3 regions of the Kribbella sp. NBC_00359 genome follow, and region 1 is predicted to be linked to each of the others. Evidence: riboswitches for the same ligand, from Rfam matches in the RefSeq annotation. Region 1 holds a riboswitch; each other region holds the start of a gene.
What was found. A riboswitch is a leader RNA that binds a small molecule or an ion and turns the genes downstream of it on or off. The one in region 1 is predicted to bind ZMP and ZTP.
Positions count from the first base shown of each region.

Region 2: linked by a shared signal. The riboswitch ahead of OG876_RS36325 (glycine hydroxymethyltransferase) and the one ahead of OG876_RS33260 (bifunctional 5,10-methylenetetrahydrofolate dehydrogenase/5,10-methenyltetrahydrofolate cyclohydrolase) in region 1 are both predicted to bind ZMP and ZTP.
Region 3: linked by a shared signal. The riboswitch ahead of OG876_RS26390 (5-aminoimidazole-4-carboxamide ribonucleotide transformylase) and the one ahead of OG876_RS33260 (bifunctional 5,10-methylenetetrahydrofolate dehydrogenase/5,10-methenyltetrahydrofolate cyclohydrolase) in region 1 are both predicted to bind ZMP and ZTP.

Region 1 covers NZ_CP107975.1:6,840,798-6,846,150, reverse strand. The annotation lists gene aroH (chorismate mutase) at 1-156, opposite strand, end outside; gene OG876_RS33270 (helix-turn-helix domain-containing protein) at 189-1,127, opposite strand; gene OG876_RS33265 (phytanoyl-CoA dioxygenase family protein) at 1,227-2,102, shown strand; gene OG876_RS33260 (bifunctional 5,10-methylenetetrahydrofolate dehydrogenase/5,10-methenyltetrahydrofolate cyclohydrolase) at 2,104-2,946, opposite strand; ZMP/ZTP riboswitch at 2,975-3,064, opposite strand; gene OG876_RS33255 (GNAT family N-acetyltransferase) at 3,070-3,702, opposite strand; gene OG876_RS33250 (beta-N-acetylglucosaminidase domain-containing protein) at 3,747-5,353, opposite strand, start outside.
Region 2 covers NZ_CP107975.1:7,465,001-7,470,353, reverse strand. The annotation lists gene OG876_RS36330 (DHA2 family efflux MFS transporter permease subunit) at 1-1,547, shown strand, start outside; gene OG876_RS36325 (glycine hydroxymethyltransferase) at 1,608-3,056, opposite strand; ZMP/ZTP riboswitch at 3,085-3,166, opposite strand; gene OG876_RS36320 (ABC transporter permease) at 3,209-4,405, opposite strand; gene OG876_RS36315 (ABC transporter ATP-binding protein) at 4,377-5,093, opposite strand; gene OG876_RS36310 (peptidoglycan-binding protein) at 5,090-5,353, opposite strand, start outside.
Region 3 covers NZ_CP107975.1:5,390,303-5,395,655, forward strand. The annotation lists gene OG876_RS26385 (MMPL family transporter) at 1-1,552, shown strand, start outside; partial or broken gene OG876_RS26390 (5-aminoimidazole-4-carboxamide ribonucleotide transformylase) at 1,553-2,476, opposite strand; ZMP/ZTP riboswitch at 2,484-2,564, opposite strand; gene OG876_RS26395 (nuclear transport factor 2 family protein) at 2,569-2,976, opposite strand; gene OG876_RS26400 (S8 family peptidase) at 3,110-5,353, shown strand, end outside.

The DNA of each region.
Region 1 (5,353 bases):
GTCCGGCGTGACGGTGAACAGGATGCTGATCAGATCCTCGTTCTCCAGATCGTTCGCCTCCAGGACCGCCCGCACCAGCTCCGCGGACCGCTCGAGCAGATGCTCGCGCTCGTCCACGTCGAGCTGGGTGGCACCCCGGATCGCCCGTACCGCCACGTCTTCGCCTCCTTGGTCGTCTGTCTCCAACCCTAGAGCAGAGTGGTCAGAGAGTGGACGGCCGTCTCGGATAGTGCCGCCTCGAGCAGCCTCCGGGCCACCGGAAGCAGCCCGGCCTCCCGGACCGGTGCGAGCGGATCGGTCAGTTGCCGGCGACGCCGGAACGATCCCGGCGGTTGGCCGTAGGCGAGGGAGAAGCGGCGGGAGAAGTGGTACGGATTGCTGTAGCCACAGTCGGACGCGATCTCCGCGATCGTCGCGTTGGTACGCAGGAGCGCGGTCGCAGCCCGGGCCAGCCGGATCAGATCCAGGGCGTACGCCGGTCCGCAGCCGTACCTCTCCCGGAAAAGCCGGTGCAGGTGTCCCGCCGACAGGTTCGCCGCAGCGGCCAACTCGGGGACGGGGATGATCCGCGGTCCGCTCCTCGCCCACACGGTCGCAACATGGTCGACCAAGCCGCTTACAGCATCCGGCATCTCCTCGCGCGGCTGGCCGGCCGGAGCGCTGAGGAAGACCTCCAGCATCGTCGCCACCAACCGGTCGCTGTGTCCCCGGACCGACGATGACGGTACGCCGGCAAGGTCCAGCAGGTAGGTGCACAGCCCGTCCAGCAGGCTCGGATCGGACTGGGATCGCACCGACGGCCAAGTCGACGGATCGCCGAGTCCGCCGAAGTCCTCGATCTGGAAGTGCACGTACGCGTGCCGTGACGAGCGATCGCAGTCCCAGATATAAGCATCCCGGTTCCCGCGCCGAGCCAATGCCACGGTGCCCGGGCGGAGGTCCTCCTCCACGGTCGCCTGCCGGACGCCGGCATCGTCGTACACGTCGGTGCGCCACCGCGCCGAACCGCTCAGGATCCAGAGCAGTTCGTAGTTCGGCAGCGTGCGTGGGCCATAGGTTGCCCCGGGCGGATAGTCCGCGACCTGGACCACGGAGTTCACGCTGATCACCGGGGGTTGCGAGGTCACAAACAGATAGTAATGCGCACGCCCGCGACATTGGCCGGGCCCGGTGTGCTCTGAGACTGTGAAGCCGGTCATCGCCCCCAAGGCCGGATGGAGCATCAGATGCAGCCTGTCACCGCCGTACCCAGCTTCGCCGAGGTCACCGAGGAGTTGGTCGAGTCCTTCCGGCGGGACGGCTTCGTCGTCCTCGATCACGCCGTGACACCCGACCAGGTCACGGCGCTCCATGCCGCGGCCGAGGCTCTGTGCCGTGGTGACCTCGGCGTCATCGACGGAGGTCCAGCCGCCGAGCCGACCGCGGATGTCCTGCGCAAGTACCTGTGCATCCACCAGCCGCACAAGGCGTCCGACGTGGCACTCGCCGCGTTACAGGCGCCACGGGTGGTGGCCGCGCTGACCGCGGTGATCGGGCCGAACGTCAAGGCCATGCAGTCGATGCTGTTCATCAAGCCCGAGGGGAAGCCGGGCCAGGCCTGGCACCAGGACGAGTTCTTCATCCCGACCAGGGACCGCTCGCTGACCGCGGTGTGGATCGCGCTCGACGATGCCACCGTGGAGAACGGCTGCCTGTGGGTTCTGCCGGGCTCCCACCGCCGCGGGGTCATCTATCCCGACCGGGAGCAGGACGATCTCCGCTTCGACTGCACGGTGGAGGCGTTCGACTTCCCGTACACCGACGACGACGCCGTCCCGGTCGAGGTGCCCGCGGGTTCGGCGGTGATCTTCAACGGCTACCTGCTGCACCGATCACTGCCGAACACCGGCCGGCACGGACTCCGCCGGGCGCTCGCCAACCACTACATGAGCGCGGAGTCGCTGCTCCCCTGGCAGTCCGTGCCACCCGGCGTCCACGTCGGCAAGCATGACTACCGCGACATCGTGATGGTGGCCGGGACCGATCCGTACGCCTACAAGGGCATCGACGATCTCGCCCGCCCGCACTCCCGCCGGGACAAGGACGGCGGGTGCGACCGCTGACTCAGCCCGCCTGAGCCTCGGCGGCGTCGACGGCCTGCTCCAGCAGAAGGGCGATCGTCATCGGTCCGACGCCGCCCGGCACCGGCGTGATCAGGCGGGCGACCTGGGCCGCGTCCTCGAAGTGCACGTCGCCGATGTTGCCCTCGTTGTACCCGGCATCGACCACCACCGCGCCCGGCTTCAGCCAGTCGCCGCGGACGAAGTTCGGTTTGCCGACCGCCGCCACCACGATGTCCGCGGTCCGGACGATCTCCGGCAGGCCGAGGGTCCGCGAGTGGGTGTAGGTGACGGTCGCGTTCGATGCCAGCAGCAACATCCCGACCGGCTTGCCGAGAATCGGGCTGCGGCCGATCACGACCGCGTGCGCCCCAGTGATCGGTACGTCGTACGCCTCGAGCAGGCGCATGATCCCGCCGGGCGTCGCGGACCGGAACCCGGGATCGCCGAACGCCATCGCGGCGAACGACCGCATCGTCACGCCGTCGACGTCCTTGGCCGGATCGATCGCCTCGAACGCGGCCCGCTCGTCGATCTGCGCCGGCACCGGGTGCTGCAGCAGGATCCCGTGTACCGCGGGGTCGCTGGAGAGCTTGTGAATCTCGGCGACCAGTTCGCCGGTGGTCGTTTCCGCGGGCAGTACGACGCTCCGCGACGCGATGCCGGCCTTCTTCGACCGGTTCTGCTTCATCCGCACGTACGTCGCCGACGCGGGGTCATCGCCCACCAGCACCGTCGCCAGGCACGGCTGCACGCCGGCCTTCTCCTGCAGGGCCTTCGCCCTGGCGGCCGACTGAGCCACGATCTCCGCGGCGAGGTCGGTCCCGGTCATCAGTTCAGCAGTCACAGCGCGCTCCTTCGGGCGTCGACGACAGGTCGTGTGCCCAGGCGCGCGGCTCGGCCGGAGTTCCCGGCGGACCGTTCCCCGGTGGTGGCCCACCTCAGCGCCAGTCGCGGTCCGCCGTTCAGCCTACGCGATGAACCAGGACCGGCAGTCCTCCAGGCCGACGACCTCGACCGGGGTCTCCTGCCAGTCCTCGCGGGTCAGGCGGAGCCGATCCGACACCACCGGCTTGCCGTGCAGCACGTCGCGGGAGATGCCGTCCGGGCGATAGCCGAGCTTGCGCGACACGCCCTGCGAGCCGGCGTTGTCCTGGAAGACCTCGGTCAGCGCCGCCTCGGCATCCAGCCCGGCGAAGGCGAGGTGCAGCAGTGCTCTCCGGGCCTCGGTGCCGAAGCCCTGGCCATGGTGCTCGAGCCCGAGCCACGACCACGTCTTGACCTCGCGGAGGATGGCGAAGTCAGTTGCCCGCAGCGCCACGATGCCGAGGGGGACGCCGTCGCGGAACACACCGAGCTGCAGTGCCCAGTTCTGCGGCGTCCAGGACGACAGGTCCTCCCAGTAGCCCTGCAGCACGCTCCGAGCGCGTTCGGAGGGCGGACGGTCTGTCCACGGGGTGAGGAACGGCTGCTCGCCCGGCTGGTGGACGCCGGCGGCCGCGACGTCGGCCAGCGCCGCCAACTCCCCCTCGTCCGGCTGTCGCAGTACGAGCCGTTCAGTGACGAGTCGGAGGCCGCGCAGCGGCCAGTGATCGATCAGCACCGGGTCATCCTCCCGGTCCGGGCGAGACGCGGCAAGCCAAATTCCTACGAGTCCATCACCCTGGTCAGGAACATGTCGGCGACGCCGTCGGCGATGCGGGGGTAGGTCTGGGAGTGCGGGAGGCGGATGTCGCGGATCTCCTCGGCCTGGGTGACCAGGTGGTTGATCTGGGCCCGGCTGGTGGCGACGTCCGAGCTGTTGCCCTCGGCTCGTGCTTCGAGGACGCGGAGGGCCTCGCGGAGCGCCTGACCCCAGTAGAAGCTCGCGTCGAGCCAGGCATCGGTCTCGTCTGCGAAGGACGGGTCGGAGACACCGGCGCGGATCTGCGCCGGAGCGTTCTCGATCGCCTCGAAGTACGGCTCGAGCCCCGCGATCGCGCCGGCCAGGTCGCCGCCCTCCCAGGTCGCCCAGAACGCGGCGATCTTCGCGGCCAGCACCGGCGCGTTCGCCAGGTGCAGTTTCCCGTCGTACGTCGTCAGGTCGGCGAAGACCTCGAGCGCGGCGATCGTCTCGGGGTCGCCGGAGGCCCGCTCGGCGATCGCGCGATGCCAGGACGCCTGCTGGTCGTACGTCGCCGGGTTCCAGCCGAACTCCGCGAACGAGTAGAGCGCGAGCTTGCTGGCCCCGGCCTGGTTCATCGGGTTCGAGATCACGCCGACGACCTGGTCGGCCAGGCCGGGCTCGCGGTTGCTGTAGTCCGCGAGCAGGATCCGGCCGTGCGCGTAGTCGTTGACCGGGTAGTTGTCCCAGATCAGGATGTCGTGCCCGAACACGGCCTTCGCCTCGGCCGCTTGTGCGCTCGTGATCGTGTGCGGGACGACACCGATCCCGGTCCAGTGCACGACGATCGCACTGTCCAGCTGCTCCCGGAGCGCCTGCTTGTACGGCGACTCGGTCACGTCGTAGTACTCGGTCGGCACCATCTGCAGCGGGGCGAGATCGGGCTTGGTCGCGACCCACTCGCGCTGGATCCGGTTCAGGAGGTCGCTCTGCGCCCGTCCGGCTCCACCGCCACCGGCGCCGTACTTCTCCTCGTCCTCGGCGCAGTGCCACTTCTCGTACTCGATGTCGTCCAGCGGCACGTTGAACGCCCGGGCACCGAGCTCGTAGAGCGCCTCGAACTTGGCGATCAGCGCCTGGAACTCGGTGTCGTCGGTGTAGCGGATCGACAGGCCGGGCGAGAGCGCGAAGGTGAAGTCGACCTTGTTCCGCAGCGAGCGCTCGATCAGCTCGCCGAGCTCGGCCAGCTTGTCGGCCGGGTACGGGTCGCGCCACTGCTCGCGGTGGTACAGGTCGTCCTTCGGGGCGTACTGGTACGTGTTCATCCGGTGGGCGCCGAGGTAATCCAGGTGGTCGAGCCGGTCCGCGTGCGACCACGGCGTGCCGTAGAAGCCTTCGATCGAGCCGCGGTACCGCATCGTCGGCCAGTCGCGGATCTCCACACCGTCCAGATGGTTGCCCTGGACAAGTTGTGCGAAGGTCTGCGCGGCGTAGAAGGTCCCGTCCGTGTCGACGCCGTCGAGCACGATCTGGTTTCCGCCCACGACGACGACGTACCCCTCGGCCGGCAATCCCTCGGCCGCCTCCACGCCAACGGCGGCAGCGCTCGCGCCGAGCCTGACCGTCACGTCCGCTTCCCCGTCGGTGATGG
Region 2 (5,353 bases), 620 kb from region 1:
CCTCCGTTGCCGAAGGGCCGACGCTCACCGGCGCCCGCCGCTTCGGAGTACTCATCGCGCTGTGCCTCGCCGTCCTGGTCCTCGGCCTGGACACAACCGTGCTCAACGTCGCACTGCCGACGCTGGCGTCCGACCTCGACGCCTCCACCAGCCAGTTGCAGTGGATGGCGAACAGCTACAACCTCGTCCTCGCGGCCCTCCTGCTGCCGGCCGGTCTCCTCGGCGACCGGTACGGGCGGCGCAGGATCATCGCGATCGCGCTCACCCTGTTCGGCGCCGCCTCGCTCGCTTGCGGCCTGGCCGACTCGGCCGAGGGCCTGATCGCCTCGCGGGCGTTCCTCGGTGTCGGGGCGGCGATGATCGTTCCGGTGGCGCTGTCGCTGATCACCGTCCTCTTCCGCACCGAGGAGGACCGGAAGAAGGCGATCGGGTTCTTCGTCGTTGCCAACAGCATCGGTATGCCGCTCGGCCCGATCGTCGGCGGACTGCTGCTCGACCACGCCGGCTGGCAGTGGATCTTCTTGATGAACGTCCCGATCGCGTTGATCGCGGCGCTCGCGGTCACGCTGCTCGTCCCCGAGAGCCGCAGTTCGCGGCGGCCGGCCATCGACTGGCTCGGCATCGTGCTCTCCAGCGCCGGTCTGGCGTCCCTGGTGTACGGCGTGACCAAGGCCGGCGAGACGTCGTGGACCGATGGTGTCACCGTGCTGTTCCTGGGATTGGCCGTCGTACTGATCGCCGCGTTCCTGCTCTGGCAGCGGCGGACCACGCGGCCGTTGATCGAACTGCGGTTGTTCCACGAGAAGACGTTCACTGGCGGCGCGGTGCTGCTCACGGTGTCGGTGTTCGCGATCTTCGGGTTGCTGTTCACGATGCCGCAGTACTTCCAGGGCATCAACGGATCGGACGCGCTGCACACCGGGCTCAAGTTGTTGCCGTTCATCGCCGGGATGACGCTCGGCGCGAAGCTGGCCGAGCCGGTGGAGGCGAAGGCCGGGACCCGGCTGGTGGTGATGGCCGGGTTCGTGGTGATGGCCCTCGGGTTCATGCTCGGGGCCTTCACGGAGCTCGGCATCGGGTACGGGTACACCGCGATCTGGTTCGTGGTGGTCGGTTTCGGTCTCGGATGTTCGATGCCGCAGGCAATGAACGCGGCGTTGGGCGTGCTCGATCCGGAACGGGCCGGGACCGGATCCGGGCTGCTGCAGGCATTCCGTCAGGTTGGCGGCACGGTCGGCATCGCGGTCCTGGGCACGGTGCTGAACTCGGTCTACCGCAGCAATGTCGACGCAACCGGACTGCCCGCCCAGGCTGCGGGTGCGGTCGAGAAGGGGCTTGGTGGCGGGCTCGCCGTTGCGACGAAGTCGGGCTCCGCCGACCTGCTGAGCAATGTTCGGGACGCGTTCATGACCAGTCTCAACACCACCATGTGGGTGTCGGCGGGAATCGCGGTCGCGGGCGCCGTCCTGGCGGCGGCTCTGATGCCGAAGCGGGCCGCCAAGCCGTCGCGGGAAGCCCTGATGGGCGTCGAGAAGCAGAACGCCTGACTCGCTGGCGCCCCTCGGCCGCCCGCTCCCCGGACGGGAGAGCGGGCGCCGCTGGGTGTGTCAGCTGAGCTCGAGGCCCGGGTACAGCGGGTGCTTGTCGAGCAGTTCGGACGAGGCGGCCTTGGTCTTGTCCGCGACGCCGTCGGCGAGCACGTACTTCGCCTTGGACGGGGCGCCGGCCGACGTCGTAGTCGGCGTGGTGGCGGAGAGGACGTCGACGATGAGCTCGGCGACCCGGTCGAACTCGTCGCCGCCGAAGCCGCGGGTGGTCAGCGCCGGCGTGCCGATCCGGACACCCGAGGTGTACCAGGCGCCGTTCGGGTCGCGCGGGACGGCGTTCCGGTTGGTCACGATGCCGGCGTCGAGCAGCGCGGACTCGGCCTGCCGGCCGGTGATGCCGTACGACGAGACGTCGAGCAGCACGAGGTGGTTCTCGGTCCCGTCCGTCACGAGCTTCACGCCACGCTTCATCAGGCCCTCGGCCAGCGTGACCGCGTTGTCGGCGACCGCCTGCGCGTACTCCTGGAACGACGGCTGCCGGGCTTCGGCGAGCGCGACCGCCTTCGCAGCCATCGTCTGGCTGAGCGGTCCGCCCAGCACCATCGGGCAACCGCGGTCGACCGAGTCGGCGTACTCCGGCTGGCACAGCACCATGCCGCCGCGCGGGCCGCGCAGCGACTTGTGCGTGGTGGTCGTGGTGACGTGTGCGTGCGGGATCGGGTCGAAGTCGCCGGTGAACACCTTGCCCGCGACCAGGCCGGCGAAGTGGGCCATGTCGACCATCAGCGTCGCGCCGACCTCGTCGGCAATCTCGCGCATCTTCGCGAAGTTCACCTTCCGCGGGTACGCCGAGTAGCCGGCGATCAGGATCAGCGGCTTGAACTCGCGGGCCTTCCGGGCGACCTCGTCGTAGTCGAGCAACCCGGTCTCCGGGTCGGTGCCGTAGGAGTGCTGGTTGAACATCTTGCCGGAGATGTTCGGCCGGAAGCCGTGGGTCAGGTGACCTCCGGCATCGAGCGACATGCCGAGCATCTTCTGGTCGCCGAGCGCCTTGCGGAGCTTCGTCCAGTCCTCGTCGGACAGGTCGTTGACATGCTTGGCGCCCGCCTCGGCCAGCGCCGGGGACTCGATCCGCTGGGCCAGGATCGCCCAGAAGGCGACCAGGTTCGCGTCGATGCCGGAGTGCGGCTGGACGTAGGCGTGCGGTGCGTCGAACAGGGCCATGGCATGGTCGGCCGCGGCCTGCTCGACGGTGTCGACGTTCTGGCAGCCGGCGTAGAAGCGGTGCCCGATGGTGCCCTCGGCGTACTTGTCCGAGAGCCAGTTGCCCATCGTGAGCAGAGTGGCGGGGGAGGCGTAGTTCTCGCTCGCGATCAGCTTCAGCGACGAGCGCTGGTCGGCCAGCTCGGCCCTGATCGCGCCGGCGATGGTCGGTTCCACCGCGCCGATCACCTCGAGCGCGTTGCGGTACGCGGCCGAAGCGGCGGCGGCATCGAAGGGTTGAGTCATCGTTGTCTCTCCTGCGGTTGCAGTGGGTCGAAGGCACCCAGGCGCACGGTGCCGCCGTTCTTCGCTCCCCGGTGGTTCTCCACCTCAGCGCGCCAGTCGCGACCCACTCACCCTATCGCGCGCGGGCGCCCAGGTCAGCGAGGTGCCGGGGATCACCCAGCGATCCGCAGAGCGGCCGCCGGAGCCAGGTGGGCCGCACGCAGAGCCGGGTACGAACCGGCGACCAGTCCGACCACGACGGAACCCGCCAACCCGAGCCCCACCGGCAGGAGCGGAACCTGTACGGCGGCCGCCTGGTTCACCGCGGACACCCAGGTCACCACCAGTCCGGCAAGGCCTCCGGCCACCGCGCCGGCAACACAGAGCAGAGTGGATTCGATCAGAATCAGGCTGCCCACGAAACCCCGGCGGGCACCGAGCGCCCGGCGCAGGCCGATCTCCGATCGCCGCTCGAGCACCGACACCACCATCGCGTTCGCGACGCCGACGCCGCCGACCAGCAGAGCCACCGCCCCCAGTCCCAGCGCAAGATTGTTGAGGGCACTCTGTGCGGTGAGGCGAGCCACCAGGAGATCGGACGGACGGCCGACCACGACAGCGCCGGGGTCGTTGGGAGAGGTGGTCGCTGCGAGCAGCGAGTGGACCGGACCGACGGAATCCGGGTCGGCCCGAACGTAGATCCGGCTCGGGCCGCGGTGAGCACCAAGCCGGGCATCGGCGGCCTTGGTACCGATCAGCACCGCACTGTCGAGCTCGGGCGCGAGCGATGCGTCGGCGAGGATGCCGAGTACGCTCGCAACGACGGTACGACGGCCGTCCGCCGTACCGAGTGTCACCAAGCGGTCCGGTCCGGTGGTGTCGATCCCGAGTGCGCGGGCAGCACCGGAACCGAGTACGACGGCCGGATAGCGGCTCGTGGCTGCGTCGAGGAAGCGGCCATGCGTGACTCGTAGGTCGAGTGTGGTGGTGAGGTCCGCGTCGACCGCGATCACCGCGAGCCCGTTGGTGTCCGCGACCGGTATGAGCCCGGATCGCCGGGCTGTCCAGCCGGACTGGTAGGCGGTTGCCGAGAGCTGCAGCACGCCGTCGATTCGCCGCACCATCGCCGGCGACTCAGCGGGCAGAGGCGCGGGTTGGTTGTCGATGGTGTTGCCCGAGCTGACCGTCAGCAGGTTGCCGTCCTGCCCAAGCTCGTCGAGGAGGGCTTGCCGAGTGGTCGCCGGGATTGCTACCACCGCAACCATGGCTGCCATGCCGAGGGCGATACCGCCCGCACACAGGGCGCTGCGCAGCGGCCGGGCCCGCAGGCCGCGGATGGCCTCACCGAGCAGGTCGAGCGGGCGAGCCATTAGTCACCCCCCGGCCGGTGTCGTGCCGGAGGACGCCGTCGCGGAGTTCGATCCGGCGCTCCGCCGCCGCGGCGACGTCGCGGTCGTGAGTGATGACGACAAGCGTCGTGCCGGCGGAGTTGAGTTCCCGGAGCAGGGCGAGGATCTGGCCTCCGGTCACGCTGTCGAGATTGCCGGTCGGTTCGTCGGCGAGGATGAGAGCCGGCGACCCGACCAGGGCACGAGCGATCGCGACCCGTTGGCACTCGCCTCCGGACAGTTGACCAGGCAGATGGTGCCGGCGGTGGCCGAGACCGACGCGTTCACAGGCCTCCATGGCCGCGGCGCGGCGGCTGCGCGCGGTCATCGAGCGATAGAGGAGCGCCTGGGCGATGTTCGCGAGTACGTCGCGATGCGGGAGCAGGAAGAACTGCTGGAACACGAAGCCGAGATGGCGCGCGCGGAATCCGGCCAGTGACGCGTCCGACAGCCGGCGGGTGTCCGAGCCCGCGATGCGGACCGCGCCGGTGGTCGGCCGCTCGAGTGTGCCGGCGATCTGCAGCAGCGTGCTCTTGCCGGATCCCGACGGTCCGACGACCGCGACCAGTTCGCCGGGATCGACCCGGAGCGTGAGGTCGCGCAGCGCGGTCGTCTCGGGGCTGCCGGCGTACGTCTTGGTGACGCCGACGAGCTCCAGCACGGGCGTCATGAGGCGGCCACCAGAACTCGGGCGCCGGCGATGATGCCGGTGCCGGTCACCTGGACCAGCGTGTCGGTCGACAGCCCGGTCTGCACCGGGACGTCGCCGCGGCCGACGACGGTTACGGCGAAGCCCCCGCCGGGGCGAGCGAGCAACGCAGTGACCGGTACGGCCAGCGCCCCCTTCACCTCGCTGAGCGTGACTTCGACCTGGACCGGCGCTGAGCTGTACGCCGACGCGAGCGCGGGCCGCTGGAGCCGAATCGTCGC
Region 3 (5,353 bases), 1.5 Mb from region 1:
GCTCGGGCTCGGCGTCGCGATCGACTACGGGCTCTTCATGGTGTCGCGCCATCGCGAGCAGCTCGAGGACGGGATAGGAGTCGAGGAGTCGGCCGGTCGCACGGAGTCGACGTCCGGTGCGGCCATCCTGGTCGCCGGCGGGACGGTCGTCATCGCGATCCTCGGCCTCTACGTTTCCGGCGTACCGTTCGTCGGCGCGCTCGGTCTGTCCTCGGCCATCGTCGTCGCGGTGACCGTGCTGGCGGCGCTGACCCTCATCCCCGCCATGCTCGGCCTGGCGAAGTTCCTCGTCCTCAACCGCAAGGACCGGCACCATCTGGTGGAGGAGCGGGAGCTCGAGGCCGGGCTCCCGGACGAGCGAGCCGTGGCGGAGCACCGGGCGGAGGAGCGCGAGCAACGCGACCTCAAGCACGAGCAGAGCGCGTTCGCCCGCTGGGGGCGCAGGGTGAGCGATCGGCCGTGGCCCTACGGCATCGCCGCCACCCTCGTGCTGCTCATCCTGGCCATCCCACTGTTCTCGATGAATCTGGGCCAGCTCGACGCCGGCACCGATCCGGCGGCGGACTCGAGCCGGAAGGCGTACGACCTGATCGCCCAAGGGTTCGGCCCGGGTGCCAACGGTCCGCTGACGGTCGTCGTACAGCTCCCGTCCGAGAGTTCGACCGACAAGCAGACGTTGCTGACCGGCCTCACGTCCACGCTACAGAAGACCGCCGGGGTGGCCGCCGTCCAACCGGCGACCATGAACAGCGCCGGTACGACGGCGATCATCACCGTCATCCCGACCACGTCACCGTCGTCGGCGGAGACCGAGGATCTGGTCAACCGGATCCGCGACGACGTACTCGCGGGGCAGCAGGAGCCGACCTTCGTCGTCGGCACCACCGCCGGGTACGTCGACTTCACCGAGAAGGTGGCCGGGCGGATGCTGTGGCTGATCGGCGCCGTGGTGCTGCTCGCGTTCCTGCTGCTCACCGTCGCCTTCCGCTCGCTGCTGATCGGGGTCAAGGCCGCGATCCTCAACCTGTTGTCGGTCGGCGCCGCGTATGGCGTGATCGTCGCGGTCTTCCAGTGGGGCTGGGGATCCTCCCTGGTCGGGATCGACGAGAAGGTGCCGATCCCGTCGTTCGTGCCGATGCTGATGTTCGCGATCGTGTTCGGGCTGTCGATGGACTACGAGGTGTTCCTGCTGTCCCGGGTGCACGAGGCCTGGATCGCGACGAACGACAGCCATCGCGCCGTGGCGATCGGGATCGGCGCGACCGCGCGGGTGATCACCACCGCGGCGGCGATCATGATCGTGGTCTTCCTGAGCTTCGTCCTCGACGACGATCCGACGGTGAAGATGCTGGCGGTCGGCATGGCCGTCGCCGTTCTCATCGACGCCAGCATCGTCCGGATGATCCTGGTCCCGTCCGTCATGACCCTGCTCGGCGACCGGGCCTGGTGGCTGCCGGGCTGGCTCGACCGCATCATCCCCGACATCCAGCTGGAAGGCGGTCCGCAGCCGGCCCCGGCCGAGCGCGAGCCACCGAAGGTCGACGTCGCCTGATCAGTGCCGGAACAGCCGGACGCCGGTCGGCGACCAGGTGATGCCGCGAACGGCGCACGCCTCCGCGATCTCGTCCGACCGGATGGACCCGCCCGGCTCGGCGATGTGCGCGACGCCGTACCGGTGCGCTTCCTCGACGTTGTCGACGAAGGGGAGCGCACCGTCGGACACCATCGACACATCCGCGAGCACTTCGGATGAACGGCGGACCCACCACGCGGCAGCCTTCTCGCCGGCGAGGCGGGTGCAGTCGACCCGCGACTGCTGCCCGGCGCCGACGCCGATCGTCATGCCGTCCTTGACCATCGCGACCGTGTTCGACTGCGTGTAGCGGACAACGATCAGCCCGAGCAGGAGATCCCGGGCCGCCGCGTGCGGCACCGCGGGATCCAGCAGCTCACGAGTCAGCGGTACGTCGTCCCGCCGCTGAGTCAACCGCAGTCCGTAGAGCTCGCGAACCTCCTCCGCCGGCGGCTCGAACACCGGGTCCGCCTCCAGCACCAGAAAGCTCCCACGCTTCTTCGCAGCCAACGTCCCGACCACGCCCTCGTCGTACCCGGGCGCGATGATCCCGTCCGACACGACACGCTTGAGCACCCCGGCGAGCTCCTCGTCGACCGGATGCGAGACGGCAACGAAGTCGCCGTACGACGACTTGGGATCGGCATCGCGGGCACGCAGGTAGGCGCCGGCCACGCCTTCACTAAGCGCCGTCCCGGCGGGCGACACATGCTTGTACGACGCAGCCGCCGGAACGCCGAAGGCACCGGACGCCTCGCGGACGAGCTGCCACCCGGTCAGCGCATCCAGGACGTTGATGTACGACGGAACGCCCGACACGACTGTGAACGGGGAGCCGCCGAGAGCCGTCATCGTGGCGGGCTGGTGGGGATTCATGCCATAGCGCATCAGGAGCCTCCGAAACGAGAGCCGGAGGCGCCCAGGCGGACGACGCCTTGTTCACAACCCGCTCCCCGGTGGTACTCCACCCTCGCCAGTCGCGGTCTACGGACAGCTTAGTCGCGCCAGCTGCCGGTCCAGTCATAGAGCGCAGCGGTGGTCGCGTACTCGCGGAGGTACGCGATGCGACCCTGGTCGAGTCGCGCGATCGTGGCGCCGTCGAACGCGCCGGGTTCGCCCTTCCACGTGCACTCGAAGCGCCACTCGACGACCAGCGTGTCGCCGGCCGCTGCCGATGACGTGATCTCCCAGGCGTCGACGGTGCCGCCGGCACCGAACCAGGCGTTCATCCACTGCTCGACCCGCGCCTTGCCCCGATAGACCGGCCCATACGACTCGATCACCACGCAGTCGTCGGTCAACGTGTCCAGAACGGCCGCGATGTCGTGCCGCCGCCACCCGTCGACGTACGCCTCGAGTCGGGTGCGACCGCTGTCGGTCGGCGGGTGACTGATTCCGGTCATGTCGGCCTCCTGTCACGGCAGTCTGGTGACCGCGCCGGTGGGATCGGATACCAAGGGTCACGACGCACCGGATCGGTGCCTATGGCAAGACATCCGCACCTGATCGGTGCCTACAGCAAGGATGGTGTACCCGGTGGGGTTTCCACGATCTTTACCGATACCGGCGCTGCTGGCCAGCGGCGCGCTGGCGCTGTCCGGGCTGACTGTTCCAGTCACCGCTACCGCGGCACCGATAGTTGGCGCCCCGGCTCCCGTACTCGGGAGCCCCGCCACAGTGACGTTGCTGACCGGCGAACACGTCACGCTGCGGCCCGGCCCGGACGGGAAGCCACAGGTCGACGTCCAGTCCCGCGACGGTGCGCCGGCGGTCGGGTACGCCGTACGCAACGACCACGGCCGGATCAGCGTGATCCCGCACGACGTGGCGAGCCTGGTTCCCGCCGTACTCGACCCTGCCCTGTTCGACGTGACCGGCCTCGTCGAGATGGGGTACGACGACGCGCACCGCGCAGACCTGCCGGTGATCGTGCGGGAGAGCGCCGGCGCGCGGACGATGGCGAGCGGCGGCTTCACCTCGACGCGCACGCTGGCCAGCATCGGCGCGACCGCCGGCCGGATCGAGAAGTCCCGGGCGACAGCGTTCGGTTCGGCCCTGACGGCCGCCCGGTCGCCTCGGCCGGCCAAGATCTGGCTGGACACAGCCCTGCACGGTGACCCTGGGCCTGAGCGGCGCCCGGGACCGACGAGCAAGACGCCGCCGAGTAGCGGTTCCAAGGCCGCAGCGGCACCGCTGGACGGATATCTGAAGCAGGTGCAGGCGCCGACCGCGTGGCGCCGCGGCCTCGACGGTCACGGCGTGAAGGTCGCGATCCTCGACTCCGGCATCGACACCGGCCACCCGGCACTCGAGGGCAAGGTGACGGCCAGCGAGGACTTCACCGGCGAAGGCCCGCAGGACGACTTCGGTCGCGGTACCCAGATCGCGTCGCTGGTGGCCGGCAACGGTGCCGGGTCCGACGGCGCCCGGAAGGGCATCGCACCCGGAGCCGAACTGATCTCCGGCAAGATCCTCAACGCGGCCGGCGAGGGCACCGTGTCCGGGCTGATCGCGGCGATGGAGTGGGCCGTCGGTCAGCACGCCGACCTGGTCAACGTCAGCCTCGGCGCCCGCGCCCCGATGCAGGGTGACGACCTGCTGGCCGACGCGGTCGACCGGCTGACGGAGCAGAGCGGAGCCCTGTTCGTGGTCGCGGCCGGCGACGACGGGGACTTCCTCTACGCCACGCCGTTCTCGGTCGAGACGCCGGGTACGGCTGCCTCCGCGTTGACAGTGGGCGCGCTCGACCCTGCCGGCAACCGGGCCCGGTTCACCAGCATGGGCCCGACGTACTCCTGGCGGCAGAAGCCGGAGATCGCCGCACCCGGCACCGGCATCCTGGGCGCCCGGGCCGGTGCCCGCGACGGCGACCTGTACACAATGGGCCTCGGCACCTCCCGGTCCACGCCGCTGGTGACTGCGGCGGCTGCGTTGCTGCTTCAGCAGCACCCGGAGCTGACCTGGCAGCAACTGAAGGCGCGGCTGAGCAGCAGCGCTGCCGAGAGCACCGGTGTCTTCACGGGTTGGTACGGCAGCGGACAGGTGAACCTGGACATCGCGACATCCCCGACCGGCCTGGTGCCGAACGTCGGTGTGGTCGACTTCGGGCCGATCCGGCACCCTGACAACTCCCCGCAGAAGCGCACTCTCACGTTGTCGAACCCGAGCGCCGAGCCGGTCACGCTCACGTTCGCTGACCAGGAGGTGACAATCTGGAACAAGCAGGCACCCGCGTCCACGGTGACCGTGTCACCGGCCACCCTGACCGTGCCGGCCGGTGGGACCGCCGCCGCCACGGTGACCTTCGACCCGACTGGTCTGAGCGACGTCGTCGGGCAGTGGACCTCGATCGTCGACAACATCTGGGAGGGTGCGCTCGACGTCATCGACAGCGCCGGGAAACGGCGCCTGCGGCTGGCCCTGAACGCCTATGACGAGCCGCCGATGTACGACGCCTCGGTCCGGGTGCTCGATCGCAACGGCAAGCCGGTCTCCGGTGGCTACGTGAACGTGTTCAACAGCAGTGACGGCCACTTCAACCAGTTGTTCCTCGACGACCAGGGCCGTGCGACCAACCGGATCACGCCGGGCGTGTACATGGCCTACAGCTTCGTGCCCACGGGTGACACAACGACGTTCGCCATCGAGTCGAACCTCACCGTCACCGGGGACACCTCGTTCACCCTGGACGCTCGCAAGGCGATCCGGATGACGGCTCCCGCAGTCGAGGGCCAACCGACCACGATCACCGAGGGCGCGATCGCTTACACGCGTGGCAAG